DNA from 3 places in the Trichococcus sp. genome. Region 2 is predicted to be linked to each of the others. Evidence: predicted binding sites of a transcription regulator. Region 2 holds the regulator's gene; each other region holds the start of a gene.

Evidence for each region. The regulator LexA, encoded in region 2, represses DNA repair genes until DNA is damaged. The targets are predictions, from matches to a motif close to CNAACANNTGTTNG.
Region 1: a site for LexA is predicted at 5,152-5,165, ahead of ACTCCX_RS04965 (DJ-1/PfpI family protein). Genes of this name have one in related genera too.
Region 3: a site for LexA is predicted at 2,390-2,403, ahead of uvrB (excinuclease ABC subunit UvrB). Genes of this name have one in related genera too.

The regions. Positions count from the first base shown of each region.
Region 1 is NZ_JBSQPW010000012.1:44,864-52,840, forward strand. It holds gene ACTCCX_RS04930 (type II secretion system protein) at 1-129, opposite strand, end outside; gene comGD (competence type IV pilus minor pilin ComGD) at 104-547, opposite strand; gene comGC (competence type IV pilus major pilin ComGC) at 568-888, opposite strand; gene comGB (competence type IV pilus assembly protein ComGB) at 888-1,955, opposite strand; gene comGA (competence type IV pilus ATPase ComGA) at 1,912-2,955, opposite strand; gene ACTCCX_RS04955 (YitT family protein) at 3,125-4,021, shown strand; gene ACTCCX_RS04960 (hypothetical protein) at 4,123-4,338, opposite strand; gene ACTCCX_RS04965 (DJ-1/PfpI family protein) at 4,465-4,974, opposite strand; gene ACTCCX_RS04970 (YebC/PmpR family DNA-binding transcriptional regulator) at 5,222-5,959, opposite strand; gene ACTCCX_RS04975 (VanZ family protein) at 6,026-6,523, opposite strand; gene ACTCCX_RS04980 (M3 family oligoendopeptidase) at 6,634-7,977, shown strand, end outside.
Region 2 is NZ_JBSQPW010000036.1:7,341-15,317, reverse strand. It holds gene recJ (single-stranded-DNA-specific exonuclease RecJ) at 10-2,340, shown strand; gene ACTCCX_RS10330 (adenine phosphoribosyltransferase) at 2,357-2,869, shown strand; gene lexA (transcriptional repressor LexA) at 2,945-3,568, opposite strand; gene ACTCCX_RS10320 (YneF family protein) at 3,810-4,040, shown strand; gene ACTCCX_RS10315 (ABC transporter ATP-binding protein) at 4,127-5,881, shown strand; gene ACTCCX_RS10310 (ABC transporter ATP-binding protein) at 5,878-7,653, shown strand; gene ACTCCX_RS10305 (lysophospholipid acyltransferase family protein) at 7,727-7,977, opposite strand, start outside.
Region 3 is NZ_JBSQPW010000005.1:39,195-47,171, reverse strand. It holds gene ACTCCX_RS02250 (DNA internalization-related competence protein ComEC/Rec2) at 1-617, shown strand, start outside; gene holA (DNA polymerase III subunit delta) at 635-1,669, shown strand; gene rpsT (30S ribosomal protein S20) at 1,933-2,187, opposite strand; gene uvrB (excinuclease ABC subunit UvrB) at 2,451-4,442, shown strand; gene rpsO (30S ribosomal protein S15) at 4,582-4,851, shown strand; gene pnp (polyribonucleotide nucleotidyltransferase) at 5,075-7,183, shown strand; gene citX (citrate lyase holo-[acyl-carrier protein] synthase) at 7,704-7,977, shown strand, end outside.

The DNA.
Region 1 (7,977 bases), on a different contig from region 2:
TTTTAAAGTCGTGAAAAATTGAACGGAATGCGGCATCAGCACATAGATTGAGATGCTGACCATGGCCAAAGCGATCAGACTTTCGAAAAGCATATAACCACTGCTATCGTTTAGCTTTATTGACTTCATAACGACCGCTCCCCAATTGGATTGTGATGGTATAGCGATATCGGTCCGTTTCCATGATGATGGTATTCGGCTGCAAATATCCGCTTCCTCCTTTGATGAATCCGGTGTAGCCTTGAATCACTTTTGATCCTTCAGGCAAAAGCAACTTCCGATTGATATAACGGTCCGATCCGGCACCGTCTTTAAAAACAGCATAATGCGTTGCGCCGATTGGTCGCAGGACATCCATATTGACGCCATTCCCTGTGATGACCGCATAACTCTGAGCCGTGTGAAGTTCCGTCAAGAAATCGTCCAAAAACAGATTGAACGCGAGTTCCTCCGTTGCGGTTTCCAATTGTGGGGTCAGCAGCAAAATCATGGAGGCGATCATCAGTACCAATAGGCTCTCCAATAATGTGAATCCGCTTTTATACATTATTCAAGCCTTCATTCAAATCACTCGATTATGGAAACATTACCGCCTGCTATTGTGAGCTTGGCGGTTGCTTGGGTCACTTGATTATCGTTTAGATAACCATCAGCCCCAAGGACGGTAAAGCTGGCCGCTTCCGTCCCTGTATCCAATTCATACATGTCAGCCTGTGTCTGCACCACAACCGCCAAAGCATCCGTGCCTTTATTCTCTACACTAGTTTTCGTGTTCGCCACATTCGGGATGATCATCAGCATCAGCACAGAAATAATGAAAAGGACGAGTACCATTTCCATAAGTGTAAAGGCTTCTTTATTTTTTAGTGTTTTTTTTATTGATTTCATTAATACATTCCTCCTAATGAACTTAGCATTGGCATCAACAATATGAGATAGATCGCCATCACGATGACGGCGACCATGAGGAACAAGACAGGCTGCAACCAGCCAATTTTCTGTTCGATGTCCGCTATCAACAGCCGGAAACATTCTTCGCTGTACATGCTCAATTTGATCGGCAATTGGCTGGTTAGCTCGCCGTGATAGATAATCCAGCCCATCTCCTCTTTGAAAACGGGATAACGTTTAATGATCGTCGTCAGGCTATCGCCCTGCATCAACCCTTCCTCCACCAATCCGGATATGTCCTTCATCCAGGCAGTCCCTTCATCGCCTCGCATCAGCGAAACGATCTGGTTCAGCTGCATGCCGTTGCGGAAGAAATAAGCGTATTCCCGGCAGAAAAAAAAGGAATAGTAGAGCTGTACCCATTTGCTGAATAGCGGAATCCGGCAGAACAGCAAAGATTTTTGGAAAGCTGATTTCTTTTTCAAATAACTTTTTGCCAACAGGACTAAGCTGGCGGCTAAGGCTAGCGTACCCAGTATGATGAGCGGCAGGTTCTCCAGGTAAAGCAGGATGATGCGGACCAGCAAGCCGGAACCCTCTTCCGAGGGAACCAGCATCGTCTCCAAACTGGGCAGTAGGACCTGTCTGATCGCAATCAGCATTACGTTCGCGAACACCAGCAAAAACAAGGGGTAGATCAAGACTTTTCTGAGCTTATGCAGTTGTTTATCCTTTTCAGTCAGGAAATCGGAACAAAACAGCAAGGTTTCCGTCAATTTTCCGTGAAGGAAGGATAAGCGCAGCTGCGATACGACTTGTTCCGAAAATCCGCATCCAGCCAATGCATCCGGAAGATTGATACCTGTTTCCAGTTTGACCAACATGCGCTGGATATCGCCCGAGCGCTTCGGCTGCATCACCTTCAGAAAGGCGAGCCCTTCCGACAACGAAAAACCTTCCTTCAGTAATTCACCTAAGCGCCTCAGAAAATAAGCCTGCTCTTTTGCCAGCCAACGTTTTTCAGACGAGATTCTCCAAGTAATTTTTTTCTGTAATGTATCCACACGCATAGGCTTTTCGCAATTTATCATTCAGTGTGACAAACCGCTTTCCGTCCTCCTTGTTCTGCAGATGGTTCTGCAGTTCCTTACCTGCCAAAATTTCATAGATAGCAGCCGACTTTTCGTTTACATGATAATGGGCACAGAGAATGGTGCACTTACCGGAGCACAGCGGACAATATTTTGCGATCAGACGTTGGGAAACGACAGCGAGCAACGTCTGCTTTATTTGTTCGGAAGAAATCGCCAATTCCCGCAGCCTTTCCAATACCCCGAATGACTCTTTGGCATGGATTGTCGCAATCACCAAATGCCCCGTCAAAGCGCTTCTTACGACCATTTTAGCTGTTTCCTGATCCCGGATTTCGCCTATGACGAGAATATCCGGATGATGACGCAGGCACTGGCGGATGAGCAGGTCGTATGTGATACCTGCCGCTTCATTCACTTCGGCCTGCAGAAACAGCGGCTCCTCAATTTCGACCGGATCCTCCATGGTAATGATCTGCAGCGGTTCATCGGCATATTTCCTGCGCAGCAAATGATAGATCGTCGTTGTTTTGCCGGATCCGGTAGGGCCAGAGAACAGGACAAGACCGCTCTTGTGGTCCAACAGTTCGAGCAACTCCGCCTCCTGGGCCGGGAAAAATGCGTGCAAACCCGGCTCAAAACTCGGATTGGCATAAAGCAGGCGGATGACAAGCGACTCCTGGTAGCGGAAATTTGCGATGGTGGACAGCCTCAGTTCAATTTTTTTGCCGTTCAGCCGGTACCTGACAGCACCGGATTGCGGTTTCCGCCTTTCACCCACATTCATGTTCGAAAGAAATTTGAAATAAGAAATCAACCGCTCACCCTTTTCGATTGAATACACCGCTACTTTCGATAATCCGGTACTCACGCGAAAAAAAAGTTCATAGTGGTCTTCATAAGGGAGCAGATGGATGTCGGAAACACCCAGTCGCATCGCATCGGCCAACAAGCTCTCTGCTTTTTCTTCCATATTCATCACCTCATTTCTATTTTGCCGTCACTTATAGCTTCTGCAAAATCCTGGCTTCCGCTCTTTCTCCAACGAGAAATTTAGTTAAAAATATGTTATATTGGCATAAACAGCGGTCCTACACGCGAAAAACAAGCGGGATCACTTGATATAAGGGAGGTGAACTTTTTTGAAAAAAAACGTTGTTGGTTCGATTCTTCTGATTGCAATCGGAACATTTCTGTTCGCGATGGGCATCAATATGTTTTCCGTGGCGAACCATCTTGGCGAAGGCGGTGTCACCGGCATTAGTTTGTTGGCCTTCTATACCTTGGATGTCCCTGTAGCCATCACGAGTTTCGTGTTGAATGGCATCATACTGGTCATCGGATTCCGATTTTTGGAAAAATCGACCATGAGGCTGACGCTTTTGGCCACACTGTTGATGTCGGTGTTTCTCCATCTGACGGCTGCTTGGCGCTATCCGATGGAAACAATCATTCTGGCTCCGCTTTGCTCCGGGTTTTTGGTCGGCACAGGCTTGGGACTCGTGATGCAGGCAGGCGGTTCAACGGCCGGGACCGACATCATCGCCTTGATTTTCAATAAATATCTCGGTTGGAGCACCAGTATCGCACTGGTCGTATTGGACCTGTTCGTCGTTGGACCCTCCATCTTCGTCATCGGGCTGGAGAATGTCGTTTTGACTGTCGTGCATCTCTATGTGCAAACGAAAGTGCTGGATTTCATCCTGGAAGGGTTCAATCCGAAAAAACAAGTCCTGATCATCTCGGAGCGGCATCAGGAAATCGCTGATGCGATCGATAAAAAAATCGGCCGCGGAATGACCTTCTTGCAAGGTGAAGGCTATTACTCCAAAAGCCAGAAGAAGGTGATTTTGATAGTCGTCAACAGACAGCAATTGATGCCGTTAAACCGTATTGTGACAGCCATCGATCCTAAAGCTTTCTTCACTATCAGCGAAGCTCAAAGCGTCATCGGAGAAGGTTTCTCTTATTTGATTTCGGATGAGCAATACCAGCAGAAAATCAACGATTTCATTGATGAAAAGTCGCAACAACAATAAAGCGACGACACAACGAAAAAGAACGGCAAAGGACCAGTAAAAATGTCCTTGTCGTTCTTTTTCGTTAGGATGCTGTGATGATCATACAAATAGTTGGACCTTCAGGAAAGCAGAAAAACGACGGTCTTCATGATATCCATTTTCTCCACCGCAGCATTGTAGTTCATTCTGGCAATCTTTAGGTTCTGCTCTTCTTCGCGCATTACGGCGAGATTTTTTTCCGAATTGTTTTTGATCCATTCACCTCTCACATCCGCTAAGGCGATTTCCTGACGCTCCAGTATTTTCTTCGCTTCCTGCAGCTCGAACTTCAACAATTCGAATTTCCTTTCCAGATCTTGTATTTTTATCGGATTCTGTTACTTCAATCGTTCAATTCTAGCTTTCAACTCTTCCATATACCTTACCGCCTCCAATTCCTCAAAAACAGCTGTCTTAGCTCTTTATGCCGTCAAAAATTTGCATATTTCCAGTCCGAACTGCCTTGCCTGATCCGGACCGCTCGCAGTGATGATATTGCCGTCGACTGTCAACGCGGACTCAGAATAAATGGCCCCTTTGGCTTCAATAGTTGCGATTTCGGATTCGAAAACAGTCGCATTTTTCTTCTTCAACAAACCAGCATTCGCCAAGACCACCGGCGCGATACAGATTGCAGCAACCATTTTGCCCTGCCCGTTCATCGCCTGTGCCAACATCCAGGCATGCGGATCGTCGAAGAAAACACGGCTCCCCTGACCTCCAACGAACACCACTCCATCAAAACTGGTCGTATCGACATCCTCAACCAAAAGATCCGACTGCGCAATCCCGCCATGCACCCCCATACAAGTTCCGGTCTTGTGGCTTGCGATCCACATCTCATGCCCGCATTTCGCAACCTCTTCCTGGGTCATGAATAATTCTTCATCACGAAAGTCTTCAGGTGCAATCACAAATATTACTTTTGCCATACGGCTGTCCCCCATTCATAGTTTATCCCGATTGGATAATGATCGCTTCGCTTTAAGAGCCGTGATCGAAAATCCCAAGGAAAATCCGACTTTGGCTATCTAAATTATACTACAAGCCTAAAAAGAAAACGATTCCAATCAAGCGGCACTGCCTATTACTAGGCTCCGAGTCGAATCCGAAAAAACGGTTGCCTACCTTGTCCGCAGACAGTGGTAAGCAACCGTTTTTTATTTTATCTGTACTATATTATTCTTCGTCGTCCAGATCAGCGTTGTGGAATACTTCGGAGACATCATCATCGTCTTCCAGTTTTTCCAACATCGTTCTGAATTGCGTTTCTTTGTCCGCTGCAATAGACGACAAAGTCTGCGGAACCATTGTGACCTCAGCTTCAGCCAGGACATAGCCTTCTGCCTTCAAAGCTTCGGAAACAGCATCAAAATCGGCAGGATCCGTGTAGATTTCGAAAACTTCATCACTCGTCTGCAGCTCTTCTCCACCGGCTTCCAATACGCTCATCAACATTGTATCTTCATCCACATCCAAGTCTTCACGTTCGATTGCGATATAGCCTTTACGGTCGAACATGTAACTAACCGAACCTGATTCACCTAAAGATCCTCCATTTTTATTGAAAGCAACCCGGATATTAGTGGCGGTACGGTTGCGGTTGTCTGTCAAAGCATGGACCAAAACGGCTACACCGTTCGGACCGTATCCTTCGTAAGTGACTTCTTCATAATTTTCGCCTTCTCCAGCAGATGTTGCTTTTTTGATGGCACGCGTGATGTTATCATTCGGCATGTTCGCTGCTTTCGCTTTATCGATCATTAAGCGCAGGCTCGGATTAGATGAGGGATCCGGACCGCTGTTTTTTGCAGCCATATAAATTTCTTTAGATAATCTCTGAAAAATTTTACCTCGTTTTTGATCTGCAGCGCCTTTTGCACCTTTGATTTTACTCCATTTTGAATGTCCTGACATTCAGATCCCTCTTCTCATCTATTAATTTACTCAATCATTTTATCAAAAGTAACCGCTTATGGCAATTCACTTTCTGCCTTTTCTGACTGTAAAGAAGAACCAACCGGTGATTACCGCCAAAACTGCTCCTGCACCGGCCAAGACCACATCTTCCTTCATCGCAAATGCCGGAGACACCAGCGATTGATGAAATTCATCCGCAGCCGCGTAACTGACGGAAAGCAGCAGCGCCACAACAACAGGTGTAACTACATCCCGCATCTTCCCGGAAAGACCGCCATACCAAAGATAAGTCAAGATGAAATAGGAAAGGAACAACCATATCTTGCTGCCGAAGAATCCCAGAAAACCGAAATAGCCCAAAGCCTCCGTGCTGACCACCTGCTCACCGTATCGGAAGGTGAATGTTGCGAATAACCCGGAGAGCGGTTGCGATTGCAGGAAATTCGCGATGATGTTCGGCAAAGCATAAAAATCTTGTCGGAAAGTGGCACGGTAATAGAGATAACCCATGATCAAAACTGCTCCCACTATATATGAATTGCTTCTTTGCTCTTTTTGCATGTAGTAATTTTCCTTTCCTGATGTGAATTCTTTTATTATTTCTGATGTAAAACGGATATAATGTACTTATGGCAATAAATTAGTCAATCAAGACTGAGAGGATGATCAGCATGAAATATAGCCTTACCTGGGATTTGGACTCGTTTTTCGAAGGCGGGAGTTCTTCACCGGACCTACAAGAAAAGATAAAATCCATCCAAGACGGATTGAAGGATTTTGAATCCGCAGCAAACAATTGGAACCCTGAACGTGATAAACCGGAATACTCTGATTTGAAGGATTTGCTTCATTACGAGGAACAGTACACAAAAGCCCTGATGCAGTGCAACAGTTTCATAACAGGTGTCCAATCCGCCGATGTATCGGATTTGAATGCAAGCGCAATCCATGCGCGAATAATTCAATTGTACAGCAAATTAACGATTATTCAAACGACTCTGAAGAAAAAAATAACCGCCATCGAAGAAAACGATTGGACGTTGTTGGTGGAAATGCCTGCCTTTTCAGCTCTTGCATTTGCACTGTCAGAATGGCGCCAACAGGGCAGTCGCCTCCTCTCCGATAAGGAAGAAGCCTTATTGGCAAATTTGCGTGTCGATGGATTCAATGGCTGGAGCGCGCACTATGACACGCTCGTATCCTTCATCAAGATTCCTTTTGAAGAAGCTGACGGAACTTTGAACGAACTATCAGCTGGTCAAGCGATGAACCGGATGTATGCCGATCCTGATCCGAGCGTCCGCAGAAAAATATTCGTCGAGTGGGAAAAAGCTTGGGGATACCTTGCTCCAGCCTTCGCCGATACGCTGAATCACCTGCAAGGTTTCCGTTTGGCGGATTTCGAGGCGCATCAGGATGAGGACTTCTTGGTGGAGCCATTGCGTTACAACCGCATCAAACGCGAGACACTGGATACGATGTGGCAAGCCATCAGTGCGAACAAACAGCCCTTCCTTTCATTTTTGGACCGCAAAGCCGCTCTGATGGGCAAAGACAGGCTGGCTTGGTATGATGTCGATGCCCCTGTGTCACTCGGCAGTTTCCAGTCAAAAACCTTCAGCTTCGACGAAGCAGTCGATTACATCATCGAACACTTTGCCTCCTTCGGTCCGAAACTGGCAGACTTTTCCTTGGACGCCGTCAAAAACCGCTGGGTAGAAGCCGAGAACCGATCAGGCAAAAGACCTGGAGGCTATTGCGAAGATTACCCGGAATCGAAAGAGTCACGGATTTTCATGACCTTTACGGGTTCAGCCAGCGATATGAGTACACTGGCCCATGAATTGGGACATGCCTTCCATTCACACGTGATGCGCGATCTGCCGGATCTGAACACGCGCTACGCCATGAACGTCGCCGAAACGGCATCGACTTTTGCGGAAACCATCATCAGCGCTGCCACAGTCAGGGAAGCGAGCAGCGATGAAGAAAAAATTTCCTTGCTCAACACGAAG
Region 2 (7,977 bases):
GTCGGTAATTTGTTATCGTCAAAAATGAATTGGAAAATACGCAAATCAGAAATTGAGGGCTCTGTCAGCATGGGAATCAGCCAGGCTTCAGGCTTATCGGAAAAATTCGTTACACTCTGCATGCAGAGAGGCTTGGGAACAAAAGAACAGATCACAGCTTTCATCGATGGGACCAAAATGGAATTCCACGATCCGTATCTGTTGCACGACATGGATAAAGCAGTCCAGCGCTTGACTGAAGCCATTGAAACGGGAGAAGAAATCGTCGTTTATGGGGATTATGACGCGGACGGCATCACAAGCACAAGCATTCTAGTGGAAACGATTGAAGTGTTGGGCGGCAATGTCGGCTATTATCTGCCGAATCGCTTTACGGATGGATATGGGCCAAATGCTGCCGCATTCAAAAAATTGATTGAAAACGGTGCGCAACTGATTTTGACGTGCGACAACGGGGTTTCCGGCCATGAGCCGATAGCGATGGCCAAAAAAATGGGGATTGACGTCATCGTTTCCGACCATCACGAATTGCCGGATGTCTTGCCGGATGCGTATGCCATAATCCACCCGAAACATCCTGCTGGCACGTATCCTTTCCCGGATCTATCCGGAGCTGGCGTCGCGCTGAAAATTGCGGCAGCTCTACTAGGGGAAATGCCATACGAATCCCTTGATCTGGCAGCAATCGGGACTGTTGCGGACCTTGTGAGTCTGACAGGCGAGAATCGATGGATCGTGAAACAGGGGCTGCAAGTCATGAAACAAACGCATCGGCTCGGCTTGGCTGCTTTGATGGAAGCCGCAGGGATAGATGCAGCCCATTTGGACGAAGAGAGCATCGGATTCATCATCGGGCCACGTTTGAACGCGGTCGGTCGATTGGAAGATGCGGGCCCAGGCGCTGAACTGATGCTGTCTTTCGATGAGGACAAAATTGCTGAACTCGTTGCCTACATACAGGAAAAGAATGTCGAGAGACAAGGGATTGTACAGTCCATCCATGAAGAGGCGAGTGCCCAACTGGCGAAAGCCGAAAGCATGCCGGATGTTGTTGTGTTGGGCAGCAAGAACTGGCACGAGGGCGTTCTTGGGATTGTGGCAAGCAAGCTGGTAGAGGAATTCGGGCGCCCTACAATCTTATTCCGCATCGACGAAAAAACCGGCATCGCGAAAGGTTCGGCCAGGAGCATTGAGGCTTTGGATATCTATGCTGCCTTGACCGATTCAAAGGATTTGCTGACGAAATTCGGAGGGCACAAAATGGCAGCCGGCATGAGTCTTTCCGCCACCGATTTGCCCGCTTTCGATGAAAAAATAAACGGCTACGCGGCTCGTTATCATGATGCAATCGTGTTAGGTGAATCCATTTATATAGACGCCATCCTGCCGCTTGCTGATGTCACTTTGCCGTTTTTGAAGGAATTGGAATTGCTTAAACCTTATGGTACTGATAATCCAAAGCCTATATTCGGCTTCCAGAATGTACCCTTGACGGACATCAGACAGATAGGTGCCGACAACAAGCATCTGAAATTCAAGCTCAAGGACAAGAACCTCTTTCTGGATGTGATCGGCTTCAACAAGGGGAGCATCAGCAATCACTTGAACGAAGCGGATGTCGTTTCCCTCATCGGCGAACTTTCGATTAATGTTTGGAGGGACAGCGCGAAACCCCAATTGCAGCTGAAGGATATCAAAAACAAGCATGTCCAGTTTTTCGACAAAAGGAGTTCAGTCATCCAGGAGTCCGTATTGGCCGTGGAAGATGCTTTGTATCTCTTTTCGACTTCCGGAATCATGAAAAAATTTTATGAGCGCATCCCAAACAGTTCAAACGCTGCCTTGCTCACCGACAGTACAGCGGACGCCATGCAGGATGTCAGCGCCAGCAACCTTGTGCTCTTCGAATGTCCGTTGAAGATGGACCTGTTGGCGAATCTACTGAAGAACAATCAATTCGAAAACGTGTATGTCGTTTCTCATGAATCGAATAGTGTTTACGCAGATGGGGTCCCTCCTAAAGACCAGTTTGCAAGATTTTATCAGTATATCCGTTCCCATAAGGATATCGATGTGAGAAACCGGTTAGATGCCTTGGCAGAATACTTAAAAATCAAAAAAAATATTGCCATTTTTATGATTCAAGTGTTTTTGGAGGCGGGATTTGTTACAATAGACAATGGTTTCATCAATGAGGTCAAGAATCCTGTCAAAAGGGCATTGGATGATACGCAAGTATTCAAAGATCGCCTGCAGAAAATGGAAGCTGAGAAACTATTCATCTACAGTCCGTTTTCGCAATTGACGAAATGGTTGAATGAACAGATGCTGGTACAATAATTAGGAGGAACATAAAATGGATTTGAAACAATATATTGCTGACGTAAAAGATTTTCCGGAGCAAGGCATCATATTCCGCGATATTTCGCCTTTGATGGCAAACGGCGAAGCCTACCGCTATGCAATCAAAGAAATCGTGAAATATGCCCAAGACCTCAATGTCGATAAAGTAGTCGGACCCGAAGCACGAGGCTTTATGGTTGGTTGCCCGGTCGCTGTAGAATTAGGCTGCGGCTTCGCAATGGCCCGCAAAAAAGGCAAGTTGCCACGAGAAACGGTTGAAGTTTCTTACGGATTGGAATACGGAAAAGCGACGCTGCAATTGCATCAAGATGCCATTCTGCCTGGCGACAAAGTGCTGGTTTGTGATGATTTGTTGGCTACCGGCGGTACTACAGCCGCGACCATTGAATTGGTTGAAAAATTAGGCGGAGAAGTCGTCGGTTTGGCATTCCTGATCGAGTTGTTGGATCTGAAGGGTCGAGACCTGATCCAAGGGTATGACATCTTCACGCTGATGGAATACTAAAAAAACAGCATAAGAATGGACACGCAAAAAGGCTGCCGATCGGCAGCCTTTTTGTGTCAGTCGGAGAACTGTTCTTTAAATGATGTGATTCCTGTACAAACCGACTACTTTCCCCAAAATGAGGACAGAATCCAGGATTATCGGCTCCATGCTTGCATTCTCTGGTTGCAGCCGATAATAGTTGTTCTCTTTATAGAATCGTTTGCAGGTCGCTTCATCGTCGTCCGTCATGGCTATGACGATATCGCCGTTTTCAGCCGTGGCTTGTTTTCTGATGATGACTGAATCGCCATCGAATATACCGGCATCAATCATGCTATCTCCGCGGATTTTCAGCATGAACAAAGAACCGGAATTGGATTTCAGATCCGGGGGAACAGGGAAATAATCAGTCGCCTCTTCCACGGCAAGTATGGGCGCACCGGCTGTGACGGTACCCAACAACGGCATTTTATCCGACATGATCCCCAACTTGTCCAGACCCGCTTGAGTCAGTTCAATCGCACGGGGTTTTGTTGGGTCGCGCTGAATAAAGCCATTTTTTTCAAGACGCGACAGATGGCCATGCACCGTGGATGTGGAGGATAATTTTACCGCATTTCCGATTTCTCTTACGGTCGGGGGATAGCCTTTTTCTTGGACTTCTTCATAAATGTATTGGAGCACTTCAATTTGGCGTGAATCTTTATTTTTAACCATGAGATCATCATCTCCGTAATCTTATATTTATACGTTTAGGATACCACTAATCATCCGAAATATCAAACAGATGTTCGTATATTCTCGGGATGAAGCAAGAATTTGCACAGATTTGTCCCAAAACCGGATATGGTTGAAGCGTTCTCGAAAAATTGCTAAATTTATCGGTGATTGCTATTTCTTTTTCTCATAATCTTTAGTACAATTAATGAATGAATGCTTTGGAAAGGGGGATGAATACGTGTCAACAACAGCATGGGTAATGATGGTCATTTTAGGAATAGTAGCAGGCGCGGTTGGCGGATTTTTCCTTGCAAGACGTTATATGGTAAAATATTTTGAAGAAAATCCACCGATCAATGAAGAAATGTTGCGTTCTATGATGATGCAGATGGGTCAAAAACCATCCGAGAGAAAAGTTAAACAAATCATGGCTTCTATGAAAGCACAATCAACAAAGAAAAAGAAGTAGATTAATGAAATAATATACAAAATGTGGATCTCTACGGTTCCACATTTTTATTTTGTCTTTATACAAGTAAGAAGGGGGTAATATACGTGAGTATTTTCAAAAAATTAAGTTGGTTTTTCCGCCAGGAATGGAAAGCCTATTTTGTTGGCGTCTTTTTCCTGATCATTGTCGCAATCCTGCAAGTCGTGTCGCCGCGCGTTGTTGGAATCATCATCGATGAAATTGCGTTGGGAACCTTAACCATGGCGTCTTTGTGGAAGTGGTCGGCGATCATCTTGATTGCGGGCGTCCTGCAGTACCTCTTCCGTTATATATGGCGGATGAAGATTTGGGGAACCTCGGCAGAATTGGAAAAAATACTTCGTTCACGATTGTTCAAGCATTTCACAGAAATGGATGCGGTCTTCTTCCAAAAGTACCGGACCGGTGATCTGATGGCGCATGCGACGAATGACTTGAATGCGATCCGCATGGTCGCTGGTGCAGGCATATTGACACTGGCGGATTCGATTTCTTCAGGCGGAATCACGCTCTTCACGATGTTTTTCTTGATCGACTGGCGTCTGACGCTTATCGCCATGATCCCGTTGCCGGCTTTGACGTTGGTGTCGAGAATCCTCGGACAAAAGATGCACAAACGTTTCCGTAAGGCGCAAGCGGCTTTCTCGAACCTGAATGACAAAACGCAAGAGAGCGTATCCGGCGTCAAAGTAATCAAAACTTTCGGCGAAGAAGAAGAGGACATCCATGATTTCGAAGCGATGACGAAGGATGTCGTCGCGAAAAATAAGGCTGTCTACAAGGTCGATGCTTTATTCGATCCTGCAATCCAACTTATCCTGGGACTTTCTTTTGCGTTGACGATCATCTTTGGTGGACGATTTGTAGTGGAAGGCAGCATCAGCATCGGTCAATTGGTCTCGTTCATCAGTTATATCGGAATGATGGCATGGCCGATGTTAGCGGTTGGCAGATTATTCAATGTGTTGGAACGGGGAAGTGCAAGTTACAGCAGGATCGATGAGCTTCTGAAGGAGAAATCGACGATCCAGGAGCAAAAGAATGCCGTCCGGACTCCGGTTACAGGCGATCTGGATTTTCAGGTATCTTCTTTCAGTTACCCGAACAGCGAAGAAATCAGCCTGCAGGATGTCGGCTTCCATTTGGAAAAGGGCCAGACGTTGGGTATCGTAGGCAGAACCGGAGCAGGAAAAAGTACGATTTTTCGTTTGTTGTTGCGTGAGTATGATCAATATGCAGGCAGCATCAATTACAACGGGATTGATATCCGTGACTATTCATTGGACGCGTTATTGAGCGGAATCGGCTACGTTCCCCAAGACAACTTCTTGTTCTCTTCAGACGTCAGGGAAAATATCCGTTTTGCCGACCCATCCATCAGCCAGCAAAAAGTTGAAGAGGCTGCGCGATTGACTGCCATTCATCAGGATATTCTGGGCTTTCCCGGTGGCTATGATACGTTGGTCGGGGAAAGGGGCGTTTCCTTATCTGGTGGCCAAAAACAGCGGATAGCGATTGCGCGGGCTTTGGTGACTGAACCGGAGCTGCTCATCCTGGATGATTCCTTATCCGCGGTGGATGCGAAGACAGAAGAAGCGATCTTGACGGGCCTTAAGGAAAAGCGAGCGAATCAGACAACAATCATCGCAGCCCATCGGATCAGCAGCGTAATGCATGCGAATGAGATTATTGTCCTGGATGAAGGGCGCATTGTCGAACGCGGAACCCATCATGAGTTGATGGAAGAGAATGGATGGTACCGCAGGATGTACGAAAAACAACAACTCGAAACCAAATTAGAAGGGAAGGATGAAGCATGAGTGGATCAGCATGGTCTAAGACAATCCCATTAAAAGAGCAACTTCGGGTAACGAAAAGAATTTTCCGATTTGCCCATCCTTTCCGCTATCAATTTTTGACCGCATTGCTTTTCAGTATCGCATTATCACTAGTGAATGTGGTGGCCCCGCGCATCATCCAAATTTATATGGATGATTATCTGGCTGCGGGCAATGTCACGACCAACATCAGCGTATTTTTCGCGATGGCCTATCTGGGCTCCATCTTGTTGAAGATGTTGGTTACGTATCTGCAACGTTACATATTCAGTATGGCCTCGGAACAAACCGTTGAGAATATCCGCAATGCCGTTTTCCGTAAGATCAACCAATTGGGGATGCGTTACTATGATACGACGCCAGCCGGTTCGATCGTTTCGCGGGTAACCAATGATACAGAAACCATCAAGGAATTCTGGAATGTGTTTTTGGCGTTGGCAGAAGGGATCTTCAGCATCGTCACTGTTTTCATCGCCATGTGGACTTTGGACAGGCAGATTTCCCTGCTTTTCATCGTTTTTGTGCCGATAATGGCCGGTCTGATTTGGTATTATCAAAAATACAGCACGCGCGTTTACCGAACGATGCGCGAAAGGCTGAGCCAACTGAACACGAAATTGAATGAATCGATTTCCGGTATGGCGATCATCCAACAGTTCCGGCAAGAAAAACGGCTGCGCTCGGAATTTGATGCGATCAACGACGACTACAGCAAAGGCCGGGTGGCGATGGTCCAGATGAACGCACTGATGCTGATGCCAGTCGTCAATCTGTTGCAGGCCATCGCGCTGGCGATTGTTCTTTGGTTGTTTGGTTATCAGACACTGAACGGTGTCGTGGAGCTGGGGGTCATCTATGCTTTCACGACCTACATCCAAAACTTTTTCCGTCCGATGGGGATGATGATGGATAACCTCAGCGCCCTTCAGGACGGCATCGTCTCCAGTTCGCGGGTATTGAGTGTGCTGGATAACGCCGAATTGGCACCGATCCAACCTGAAGATTCGAATTTGGAAATCAGCCAAGGTAGAATCGAGTTCAAAAATGTTTCCTTCTCTTATGACGGGAAGCAGGATGTGCTCAAAGACATCAGCTTCACAGCCAATCCAGGCGAGACAGTTGCCTTGGTCGGACACACGGGCAGCGGCAAAAGCTCCATCATCAATGTGCTGCTGCGTTTTTACGAGTTTGAGAAAGGCGATATTTTGATCGACGGGAAATCAATCAAGACTTATCCGATAGATGAAATCCGCTCGAAAATAGGCTTGGTACTGCAGGATTCCTTCCTTTTCTACGGCGATATCTCCCGCAATATTCGTTTGATGAACAAAGACTACACCGATCGGGACATCGAGGGTGCGGCAGCGTTTGTGCATGCTGATTCCTTCATCGAGTCGCTTCCGGGAGGCTATCATGCAAAGGTGATCGAACGTGGGGCCAGCTATTCTAGCGGAGAAAGACAACTGATTTCCTTTGCCCGGACGATATTGCGAGATCCGAAAGTGCTTATTCTTGACGAGGCGACAGCGAATATCGACACCGAGACTGAGCTCCTGATCCAAGAAAGCATGCGCAAGATGCGGGAAGGCAGAACGACGATTGCAATCGCACACCGTTTGTCCACTATTCGCGATGCCCATCTGATCCTTGTCCTGGACAAAGGACGCGTCATCGAAAGGGGTACACATGAAGAACTGATCGCCAAACGGGGAACCTATTATGACATGTACATGCTCCAGTCGATGAACGATTGATTAGCCGGAACAAAAACAAGCAAAAAAGACAGCACCGGGTAAATTCCGGTGTTGTCTTTTTTGCTTGTACAAATCATTTTGCTACGTATACGAAATTCGGATCGATTTCTTCATCTAACTGGCGGAAGGTGGTTGCGAGTAATTCGTCATAGGCAGCCAACTCTTCTCTGGAAATCCGCTTTTCCTTTGGCAGATAGATAGGCTTGCCGAAGCGAACAGTCGCCTTTTTGCGTTTCAGGAGTTCCTTGAATGTGAGTGGACCCTGATAGACAACTGGAAGAATCGGGACATTGGCCAACTTGGCTATTGAAGAGGTTCCGCCTT
Region 3 (7,977 bases), on a different contig from region 2:
TTCTGACGCATGCTGATCAGGACCATGTCGGTTCATTGCGGGAATTAGCCGAAGGGATGCCAATCGATAAAATTTATTTCCCCAAAGGAGCGGAGGGGAATGTGGCGTTGGCAGCAGTGCTGCTTGAGCTGCAAAATCAGCAACACGTGACCCTTTACCCTGTATTGGGGAAGGTTGATGTCAAGATTGGCGCTGACTTTGTTTTTCGCATCCTGGCACCTTTATCCCCCGGCGATGGCGGAAATGAGGATTCTTTGGTCATTCAAACAAGCATAGGCGGCTTGGATTGGCTGTTCACGGGCGATCTCGAAGAAGAAGGGGAAGAGTTGCTGATGCGCACTTACCCCGATTTGAAGACCGATATACTGAAAATCGGCCATCACGGTAGCGCAACGTCCAGTTCGGAAGACTTCTTGGATCAGATCCAACCTGAATTGGCCATGATATCCGTCGGGAAAGCGAATAGGTACGGGCATCCTGATGGGAAGATACTGGAGCGTCTGGAATTGCGGGATATTTCGATATTCCGCACGGATCAACAGGGTGCTATCCACTTTCTGTACGGATCAGAGAAAACAGAATGGCGAACCATTTTGGCGAACAAAAAATATAAATGATGAATGGTGGTCCAAGCGTGAATTATACAACGGAGATGTCCAAAATAAAAAAAGGTCAGCTTCAACCAGTCTATTTATTTTTGGGCAAAGAAGATTTTTTTATAGAAGAAGCGAAGCAGCTATTGCTGCAAACGGTAGTTGATGAAGCCGACAAGGATCTGAATGTCGGCATATTCAATATGGATGAGACGGTGTTGGATCGGGCCCTTGAAGATGCGGAGTCGCTGCCTTTTTTTGGGGAAAGGCGTTTGGTCATCATCGAAAACCCGCTATTTTTGACGGCCGAAAAGCCTAAAAATGGACTGGAGCATGATCTTGGTTGGCTGGAGGGTTATCTGGAAAACCCGTCGCCCTCAACAATTCTGGCTATTTTTGCGCCTTATGAAAAATTGGACAGCAGAAAAAAAATATCGAAACTCGTGGCCAAGAAGGCTGTCACTGTGGATGTTGCTCCGCTAGCTGAAAAAGAAGCCCGCAAATTTTTAGGGGACATGATAAAAAATGAAGGCTTTCAAATGAACCGTGATGCTCTGGAATTGTTTTATGAGCGGATCGAAAACCAACTGTCGCGGGGAATGCGGGAGTTGCCTAAGTTATTTTTAGCCGGATCTGAAGACAAAAAAATCACCAAACAAATGGTGATCGATTTGATTCCGCGCAATCTGGAACAGAATATTTTTGAATTGGTGACGCAAGTGCTGAACAAGAACACATATCTGGCTATCCAGATCTATCGGGATCTGTTGCTCCAAAAAGAGGAGCCGATCAAAATAAACGCAATCCTTTTGGGACAATTCCGCCTGTTGCTGCAAGTAAAGCTGCTTTCAAAAAGTGGGTATCAACAAACCGACATCACCAAAGTATTGAAGGTCCATCCTTATCGTGTCAAACTTGCTTTCCAACAAGTGCGGAACCTTTCCGAAAAGGTCTTGGCGGATGCCTTTCAGGGATTGGTCGAGACGGAGTATAACATGAAGACGGGGCAGGGACTGAAAGAAATCCAATTCGAGCTGTTTTTGATCCGATACGCAAACGCAATGCCCAAACAATAAAATGATCAGAAGCAAACTTTTGCTGCCGAATGAACATTCAAATAAGAAAAGCTGAACGGGTTCGTTCTGCCCTGATTAAGGAAACACTGTGACCTAATCGGTCAAGCGTATCATGCCTCTAAGCGATTGAAATCGCAAGAGTCATGACAATTTAGGAAATCTGGCCTCGCAACGTTTCCTACGTATACAAAAAAGGCCGAAGACGGACCAGTTGGACTGGTCTATCTTCGGCCTTGCGTTTTGAAGTCTCTTAAATAAAAAAATTATTTTGCTAATTTTTTAGTTAAACGAGAAATATCGCGAGACGCTTTGTTTTGATGAATTAAGTTTTTAGAAGCTGCTGAATCGATAGATTTAACTGCTGCTTTCAATAATTCTTCGCTATTTTCAGCGCCATCTGCTAATGCAGCTTCAAATTTCTTGATAGCTGAACGCATAGCACTCTTTTGAGCGTTGTTTTGTAGGTTAGCTTTTTCGCTAGTGCGAACACGTTTGATTGCTGAATCGATATTTGGCATTGGGTTCACCCCTCTTTCCTTATTTCTATAACTATTAGGCTGTTTTGCCAACATGCCATATTATACATAATTTTAGAGGGTTGTGCAATAAAAATTGAAAGAGATTGCCTTTTTAATCATTGCTGCCCGGAATTTAGGCCCACATATTTTGAAATTTTTGGGTCAAAATCGTGCAAAGCTATGCCAAAAGCTCCAAAGTGTACGAAAGTATGTTTGGGTGGTAAAATAGTTGTAACAGTCAGTAAAGAGGTGAATCATCTATTATGAAAGATCAATTTGAATTAGTTTCCCCATACAAACCCAGCGGTGATCAGCCGGAAGCCATCAAGGAGCTTGTCGGCGGATTGAATCTGGGCAGACGGGCGCAGACCTTGTTGGGAGCTACTGGGACCGGCAAGACTTTTACGGTAGCCAACGTAATCCAGTCAGTGAACAAGCCAACGCTCGTCATCGCGCACAATAAAACGCTGGCAGGGCAACTGTATGGCGAATTGAAGGAGTTTTTTCCCAACAATGCCGTCGAATATTTTGTGAGCTACTATGACTATTATCAACCCGAAGCTTATGTTCCCTCAAGTGACACTTACATAGAAAAAGAATCCAGCGTAAACGATGAAATCGATAAACTGCGTCATTCTGCCACAAGTTCTTTGCTCGAAAGGCGGGATGTGATTGTGGTCGCTTCCGTATCCTGCATCTATGGTCTGGTAAATCCCTTGGACTATAAAGAGCATACCTTATCCCTCAGACAAGGGATGGAAATGGAACGGAACGAGTTGCTGCGCAGGTTGGTGGAAATGCAGTTTGAACGCAATGATATCGATTTTCGGCGCGGTACGTTCCGAGTGCGCGGGGATGTTGTTGAAATTTTTCTGGCATCCCGCGACAACGAGGCCATCCGTGTCGAATTTTTTGGGGATGAAATCGACCGGATCAGGGAAGTGGATGTGCTGACCGGAGAAATCAAGAATGACGTCGAACATTTCCCTGTTTTTCCCGCCACTCACTTCGTGGCAAATGAAGAAAAGACCTTGCATGCAGTTGACATGATCCGGGCAGAATTGAAGGATCGCCTTAAGGTGCTGCGCGCTGAAAATAAACTGTTGGAAGCCCAACGGTTGGAGCAACGCACCAACTACGATATGGAAATGTTGATGGAAATGGGATACTGCAACGGCATCGAAAACTATTCCAGACATATGGATGGGCGTGCTCCCGGAGAACCTCCCTACACGTTGCTTGATTTTTTTCCGGATGATTATTTGACCGTCATAGATGAATCGCACATCACTATGTCCCAAATCCGCGGCATGTACAACGGTGACCGTTCGCGGAAGGAACAGTTGGTGGCTTATGGCTTCCGTCTGCCGAGCACTCTGGACAACCGACCGTTGACGTTGAAGGAATTCGAAGAGCGGGTCAACCAGATCATTTATATTTCAGCGACCCCTGGCCCATACGAGTATGAACAAAGTCCGTACGTCGCTCAACAGATCATCCGTCCGACAGGCTTGTTGGATCCGATTGTGGAAGTGCGGCCGATCAAGGGTCAGATCGATGATCTGATCAGTGAAATCAATCTGCGCGTCGAACGCAATGAGCGGGTCTTCATCACTACTTTGACGAAGAAAATGTCCGAAGACTTGACGGATTACCTGAAGGAAGTCGGCATCAAAGTGAATTATCTGCATAGCGAAATCAAAACGATGGAGCGCGCGGAAATCATCCGTAACCTCCGACTGGGGGAATTTGATGTGCTGATTGGTATCAACCTATTGCGGGAAGGGCTGGATGTTCCTGAAGTATCGCTTGTCGCCATCCTGGATGCCGACAAGGAAGGGTTCCTCCGGAGCGAACGCTCGCTTGTCCAGACGATCGGCCGGGCTGCCCGGAACGAGAACGGGAAAGTCATTATGTATGCAGACCGCATAACGGATTCAATGGAGCGGGCCATTAATGAAACGAACAGGCGTCGCACGACGCAGGAGGCCTACAACATTGAGCACGGAATCACTCCGAAAACGATCATCAAGGAAGTCCGTGACCGCATCAGCATCTCGCACACACCTGAAGATGCCGAAGGGGATGTCAGCATCCTGAGCGTCTATAAAGCGATGACGATGGAACAACGCCGCGAAGCGCTCGATCAATTGGATAAGGAGATGCGGGAAGCCGCCAAAGCCCTCAATTTCGAGAAAGCGGCAGAAATCCGTGATATGGTATTGGAACTGAAGGCTGAATACAAAGGTTTATGAAAAAAGTGATTTCCACTTGCAATCGGTAAGGAATTACGATAAACTGTTTCTTGTATTATACATACGACCTTCAACTTGGTTAAACGATTCACCAACGTTCTACTCAGTTAAAGGTAACTTTATGAAAGAGGTGAAAAAAATGGCAATTTCAAAAGAACTTAAAAATGAAATCATCAAAGAATACGCTATTCACGAAGGAGATACTGGATCCCCTGAAGTGCAAATTGCAGTTCTTACGTATGAAATCAACCACTTGAACGAGCATGCACGCGTTCATAAAAAAGACCACCATTCTTACCGTGGTTTGATGAAAAAAGTTGGACACCGTCGTAACTTGTTGGCTTACTTGCGCAACAAAGACGTTGCACGCTACCGTGAACTGATCCAAAGATTAGGTTTGCGTCGTTAATTTCGTGGCTAAGACATATTAAGCGAGATTCCACTGTGAATCTCGCTTATTTTTTGGGATTTTTCGGACAATGAGTGCAAAAATGCTGAGCAATCAGCTATAATGGAATGAGGCTCCCGCTCTACAGACCGCTACTATACAAATGTGAGCTTATAAGCGTCGGTAGGTTGACATTTGTTTAGTAGTTGGTAGATGGGAAGCATCGCAAAAGGAGAATGATAACATGTCAGAAAAAAAAGTGTTCCAAATGGACTGGGCAGGTCGTTTGCTGCAAGTCGAAATCGGCCAATTGGCTAAGCAAGCCAATGGTGCGGTATTGGTCAGATACGGGGATACTGTCGTATTGACGGCTGCTGTCGGTTCAAGAGAACCAAAAGATACCGATTTCTTCCCATTGACTGTGAACTATGAAGAAAAAATGTATGCAGTCGGTAAAATACCTGGAGGATTCATCAAGCGTGAAGGCCGCCCAAGTGAAAACGCAACATTGACTGCACGTTTGATTGACCGTCCGATCCGTCCGATGTTCCCTGAAGGGTTCCGCAACGAAGTGCAGATCACAAACGTTGTTATGTCCGTTGAACAGGATTGCGCACCGGAAATGGCTGCCATGTTCGGTTCCTCGTTGGCATTGGCGATTTCCGACATTCCGTTCTACGGACCGATCGCTGGAGTGAATGTTGGCCGTGTAGACGGCGAATATGTTTTGAATCCAACCGCTCCACAAAATGAAGCATCCGACATCGAGTTGACCGTAGCCGGTTCGAGAGTTGCCATCAACATGGTTGAGAGTAGCGCTGCGATGGTTAATGAAGAAGATATGCTTGGGGCATTGATGTTCGGCCACAAAGCAATCCAGGAATTATGCGATTTCCAAGATAAAATCGTAGCCGAGGTCGGCAAGGAAAAAATGACCGTCAAGCTTTTGACTTTAAACCCTGAACTTGTGGCGGAAGTGACCACTGCTTACGGTGAAAAAATGACGACAGCCATCATGACAGAAGAAAAACTGGCGCGTGAAGCCGCTATTGAAGAAGTGAAAGCTGAAGCGATCTTGTTCTTCAATGAAAAGTATCTGGATGATGCCAACTTTGCCCAAATCTCCAAAGAAGTACGCCAAATCGTGGAAAACATGGAAAAAGACGAAGTGCGCCGTTTGATCACAGTCGACAAAATCCGTCCAGATGGCCGTAAAATCGATGAAATCCGCTCGTTGGCTTCCGAAGTCGGCTTATTACCGCGCGTACACGGTTCCGGCTTGTTCACGCGTGGACAGACGCAAGCGTTGTCCACTTGTACATTGGCTCCGCTGGGCGAACATCAGATCATCGACGGCCTCGGCATGGTCGACAGCAAGCGATTCATCCACCATTACAACTTCCCGCAATTCTCGGTCGGCAGTACCGGCAGAGCAGGAAGTCCTGGCCGCCGCGAAATCGGCCATGGTGCTTTGGGTGAACGTGCGTTGAAGCAAGTTATCCCGACAGAAGCCGAGTTCCCTTACACAATCCGTTTGGTTTCGGAAGTATTGGAATCCAATGGGTCCTCTTCACAAGCAAGCATCTGCGCCAGCACGCTGGCAATGATGGACGCGGGTGTGCCGATCAAAGCACCGGTAGCGGGTATCGCTATGGGCTTAGTGATGGAAGGCGAAAACTATACAGTTTTGACGGACATTCAAGGACTTGAAGATCACTTGGGCGACATGGACTTCAAAGTTGCCGGAACAAGCGAAGGTATCACTGCGTTGCAGATGGACATCAAAATCCAGGGGATCACAGAACAAATCCTTACTGAAGCGTTGATGCAAGCGAAGAAAGCGCGGATGGAAATCCTTGCTGAGCTGACCAGCACGATTGCAGCCCCACGCGAAGAACTGTCCCAGTATGCTCCGAAGATCGAAATGATGCAAATCAAACCAGATAAGATCAAAGTCGTCATCGGTAAGGGCGGAGATACAATCAACAGCATCATCGAAGAAACCGGCGTGAAGATCGACATCGATCAAGAAGGTAACGTGAGCATCGCTTCAGCTGATACTGCGATGATCGCCCGCGCTAAACAAATCATCGAAGAGTTGACGCATGAAGTGAAGGTCGGTGAAATCTACGAGGGTACTGTAAAACGTATCGAAAAATTCGGCGCATTCGTTGGAATCACAAAAGGCAAAGACGGTATGGTCCATATATCTGAATTGGCTAACGAGCGTGTCAAAGAAGTCGAAGATGTCCTAGCCATCGGCGACAAAGTCAAAGTCAAGGTCATCGAAATCGACAGACAAGGCAGAATCAATCTTTCCCGTAAAGCACTATTGACTAAGGAAGAAAAGTAAACTGCTCATAACAGAATAATACTGCACGCAAAGAACAGGCATAACCTTCACAAAAAGGCGATGCCTGTTCTTTTTGTTGATGGTAGTTAAGGTCCTTTCCCGTGGGAAAGCTTGCCATAATTATTCTAATAATCCTGACTTATAGAGTAATGTTGATTAATTATAGATTTTAATATTAAATTAATGAATTTTTTTCATAAAAGCGTTATTATTAGGTAAAGAGAAACATATTTTTACGCCAACAGTAAACAGATATATTTTTTTACTTATATCGTCCTCGTAAATGTAAGCGCTTTTAAATTTTTTATGTAGTTCGTGAAGCTTCTGTGTAAGTTTTTATAACAAAGAATGGTATCATCAATATTATCGAAAAACCCGTTGCTCAATCACAAATAAGCACAAAATCGATACTCGGACAGCGCGAAGAAGCAGAGAAATCAAACGCAGAAAGCAGCAAAGTGGCTGATCCGCTTCCGTTTGACAGAAGGGAACAACAACAAAACAGTAAAGGATGAGTGCAATGGTGCCAGAATCTATTTTCTCGCAAGGTCAAATGCCGACGCTTAAAGAAGTGTTGGCTTCAAGGGAACAACGTGCCTTTTTTGAAGAGGAAATCAGCAAGACGAACGCAAATCAGACATTGATTTCCCTTAAATGCAATATTCCTGGACCCGTCAAATATAATGCCATCGTAAGACAGATTTCTGAAATCGGTATCCAAGAAGTTAAAAATGCAATCCAAAAGAATAAATGGAAAGTTACTTATGAAAAATTGATGGATTTGGATACAGGAC